DNA from 2 places in the Massilia orientalis genome. Region 2 is predicted to be linked to the other one. Evidence: predicted binding sites of a transcription regulator. Region 2 holds the regulator's gene; the other holds the start of a gene.
The links. Region 2 encodes LexA, which represses DNA repair genes until DNA is damaged. Its sites were predicted from a motif close to ACTGTATNNNNATACAGT; they were not measured.
Positions count from the first base shown of each region.

Region 1: a site for LexA is predicted at 1,280-1,297, ahead of QPK29_RS15455 (VRR-NUC domain-containing protein). Genes of this name have one in related genera too.

Region 1 is NZ_JASNRB020000008.1:340,216-342,415, reverse strand. Features, by position in the region: gene QPK29_RS15465 (M15 family metallopeptidase) at 1-404, opposite strand, end outside; gene QPK29_RS15460 (hypothetical protein) at 462-1,202, shown strand; gene QPK29_RS15455 (VRR-NUC domain-containing protein) at 1,313-2,200, shown strand, end outside.
Region 2 is NZ_JASNRB020000012.1:103,331-105,530, forward strand. Features, by position in the region: gene priB (primosomal replication protein N) at 1-46, opposite strand, end outside; gene rpsF (30S ribosomal protein S6) at 70-453, opposite strand; gene lexA (transcriptional repressor LexA) at 710-1,372, shown strand; gene QPK29_RS19705 (SAM-dependent methyltransferase) at 1,428-2,063, opposite strand.

The DNA.
Region 1 (2,200 bases), on a different contig from region 2:
AGCGGGGGCAACGCGGCCGGCGGCACCAGCTGCTCGCCCTTGAGCAACGCGGCCACCTGGGCGTCGACGACGGTGTCGGTGGGCTCGTAGTCGGGCAGCATGTCCGGCCGGCGCATCAGCAACGCGAGCAGCGTCGGGATCAGCACGAGCGGCACGCCGACGGCGAACCACGCCCAGTGCCGCCGCAGCATCCTGCGGCCGTCGAACCACACGCCGCGCGCGCCCGACCAGGACGCCCGCAGCGTGGCATTACCGCTGCGCTGCCAGCCCCCGACGCGCCATTGGAGCCGGCGTTGCAGCATGCCGAGCACCTGCAGCACCGACGCCCGTCCGCCCGGGAACAGGGCGAGCCAAATGACGCTGCAAGCCAGGAAAAAGTACAAGAATGCGAGGAAGATCAGCATCGGATTCTCCGGTTTGTTTCTAATTGGAACTAGTTTTCCAATCTTAGGAGTAACGCGGTGCGCCCTACAGATGAAAATCAACCTGGCTCCAGACGTCCCAACCTGATGTCGTCGTCGCGCCGGGCAACCAGCGAAATCAATATCCTGGCCATGCTCGACGGCCAGGCACCCGGGCGCCGGCTCCGCGCCCTGCCGGTCGTCGTCTGGTACGGCGCCGCCGGCGTGCTGGCGTGCTCCCTGCTCGTCGTCATCGCGTGGCTCGTCCACGGCGCGACGCCGGCGCGCGACAGCACGCCCGTCGACGTGCCAGGCACGCGCGCCACGCTGACCACGGAAAGTCCGCTGTCCATGCCGGTGCCCAATACGTACGCGACACCTGCGGCAGCCGTCCCAGCGCGCGGCGCCGTCATCATCGATCTGCCCCAGCCTGCCGCCATTGCAGCGTCCGACGTGGCCAGGCGCGCCCCGGCCGGTACGACGGCGCCCCCTTCGTCTGCCCCATCGCGCCATCCGGTCACGCGTCCCGCCACGCCGGCCGTTCCTTATGCACGGCCACAACCGGAGTCCCGGACGACCGCACCCCGGGCGCTGGCCCATGCGGACCCGGCACCGCCGCGCCAGAAGCGGACCGCCGGCGCCTCCAGGACGACGCCGTCAACGACCGGGGTCGATACGGACGTCGCCCTGATCTCGGCCATCCTCCAGCACACCGGCACCCGTAACGAGGCGGCCGATGGCGCGGGAACGGCGGCGTGCACCGACAAGTCGTGTGGCCCGCGCATGCCACCCCGACAATAGGGCAGCCTGTCCGGAAAACCACGCCGCGGGCTGTAACGACAGCAAAACTGCTGGGCCATCGTCGCCGGCACCGTTATACTGTACAAAAGTACAGTTGGCGCGGTATGACGATGATCAGAGTCCTGGAAAACGAGTTTTATTATCTGGATAACTTCCAGCGCGTGCTGGACTGGATCGCCGAGCGCTACGCCGACCTGCTCATCGACGAGGAACACGCGTTCATCGCCGCCTTCCCGCAATTGCCGCAACCGGCCCGCGCCCTGTTCGTGAGAATGGCGATGCGCAAGGGCACCCTGTTCCGGGCCAGCAAGCTCAACTACGCGGAGATCGGCTGCCCGCGCGCCGCGGCAGAGGCCCTGCTGCCCAGCGGCTGGATCGAGTCGGACCCCGTCCTGACGCTCGACGAGCTGTTCGACCTGCTCTCCAAGCCGGAACTGGCCGGGGCGTTCGGCCTGACCGGCGCGCAGAAGAGCGCGCGCAAGGCCGACCAGCTCGAAGCGCTGCGCGGCGATCCCGCGCACGAGGCGGACCGCCCGTTCTCGCATTGGCACCGGCATTGCGACGACCTCGCATTGCGCCTGCTCGTGCAACCGCTGTGCGACCGCCTGCGCCTCATCTTCTTCGGCAACCTCTCGCAGGACTGGACGGAATTCGTGCTGTCCGACCTCGGTCTGTTCCGCTACGAGCGCGTCGAATTCTCGTCGGCGTCGCGCGGCTTCCGGGCCCGTCACGACATCGACCACTACCTGCAGCTGCACGCGTGCAAGGAACGTTATTACGCGGGCGAGGCGGCGCTGGACGTACTGGCCGACCTGCCCCGCCATGCGTTCGGCAACGACTGGCTCGACAGCCGGCGCGAACGTCTGCTGTTCCAGCTCGGCCAGCTGCTCGAAAAAGAGCGGGACTGGGACAATGCGTATGCCGTGTACGCGGATTGCCGCTATCCGGGTGCGCGCGGCCGTGCGATCCGCGTGCTGGAAAAGCACGAGAAATTCGAC
Region 2 (2,200 bases):
GGACGTCGCGTTCCAGGATGCTCGCGACCAGGGACAGCTCGTTCACTACAGCTTGTTGCTCCCGCGAGATTAGGCTGCGGCGGCCGGAGCGGCGGCCTGCTCGGCGCGGTGGCTCTTGGCTGCGTCTTCGCGCTGGACCGACTTCATCATCGGCGACGGTGCGGTTTCAGCTTTCTTCATCTTCACGGTCAGGTGACGCAGCACGGCATCATTGAATTTGAATGCGGTTTCCAGCTCGACCAGGGTCTCGTTGTCGCACTCGATGTTCAGGCAGATGTAGTGTGCCTTCGGCAGCTTCTGGATCTGGTAAGCCATTTGACGACGGCCCCAATCTTCGACGCGGTGGATGTTGCCGCCGCGCGAGGTGACCGTAGCCTTGTAGCGTTCGATCATCGCCGGGACCTGCTCGCTCTGGTCCGGGTGGACGATAAACACGATTTCATAATGACGCATGAAACACTCCTTAAGGACGTTTAAACAAATGCCCACCTCGGCGTCAAGACGAGTGTGGGAAGGGAAAGCCCAACATTATAACAGCAAGACCGTCAAGTGCTCAATAGGTACCGCTTGCAGGTGCGCTGCGTACCGCACCGCAAAGAGTTGTAAACGTGCGCTGCGTACCGCACCGCAAAAAAAATTTGAAATCCCCTTGCGCGTGGCGCAATACTGTACAAAAATACAGTCTGACCCCGTACCAACGAAGACGAACATGCTTAAGCTCACCGCACGGCAAGAACAGATCCTCAACCTGATCAAGGAAGCCATCGACAACACTGGCTTCCCGCCGACTCGCGCCGAAATCGCCCAGGAGCTTGGCTTCCGCTCGGCCAATGCCGCCGAGGAACACCTGCAGGCCCTGGCCCGTAAGGGCGCGATCGAAATTTCCCCGGGTACCTCGCGCGGTATCCGCCTCGTCGGCCAGTCCGTCGAATCCAAGGCGACTGCGGCCGCGGTACCTGCCTTCGTGCCGCCGATTCCGCCGAACCTGATGTCGCTGCCGCTCGTCGGCCGCGTCGCTGCGGGCTCGCCCATCCTCGCCCAGGAACATGTCGAAGCGACCTACTCCGTCGACCCGGCCATGTTCTCGAGCAAGCCCGACTTCCTGCTGAAGGTCAAGGGCTGGTCGATGCGCGACGCCGGCATCTGCGACGGCGACTTCCTCGCCGTCAAGAAGGTCGACAGCGCGAAGAACGGCCAGATCGTCGTCGCCCGCATCGGCGACGAAGTGACGGTCAAGCGCTACCGCAAGACCGGTTCCACGATCGAACTGCTGCCGGAAAACCCGGACTTTTCCGTGATTACCGTCGACCCGCAGGCCGACGAGTTCGCGCTGGAAGGCCTGGCCGTCGGACTGCTGCGGTCCTGGCACTGACCTTCCGCCTGCACACGGGCCCGCGTCATGCGGGCCTTGTCGTTTTATCCTGCTCTCAGCGCGGATAGACGAAACCGGTACGGATATCCGTCGGCAGCAGCCGGCTGCCGTCACGTACCATCAGGCGCTGCGGCGGCTCGTCGCCGGCCAGGGCGCGCCAGATGACAGGCAACCCCTCTCCTTTGCGCAACAGCTCGTCGCTCCGCTCGAATACGTTGGCGCAACCCGTCGCCGCGACCAGCGCCTGCACGATAGTCACTTTCCACGCGTCGACGCCGGCGGCATTGAACTGGCACACCAGGTAACCGCCGGTCCCGCCATAGCTGTGCACCAGCAGCCCCGGCAGGCCGTCTTTTTCGCCATCGATCACCAGGACCAGGGCTTGCGGATCGGCGCCGCGCACGGCCACGGCGCGCCGCGCGACCGCGGCCTGCACGCGCCGTTTCATCATGGCGTGATCGACCGGCTCGTGCTCGCGCAGCGTCCAGACGCGGGCCGCGATCTGCGACTTCGCGTTGTAGGCCGCGCGCGCCAGAAACTGGCGTGCCGACGACTGCACGATCGCAGTGACGCCGGGTTTGCCGCGCTCCTGGGGCCGTCCCTCGATTTTCTCGACGGCGGACAAATAAATCCACGGGTCGCCGGACAGCAGGCTTTTTTCCTTGCCTTGTTTGATGGTGATGATGAGCATATGCCGAAGCGACTTTTGGTGAGAAAACAACGATATTTTTTAGATATGATCCTGGTGCGTCGGCCTGCGGCGCCGTACCGCGAAGGAGTCTTGTGCCGCCCTCCCCCAGAATCCAACTGCCCGGCGCCCGTGCGCAC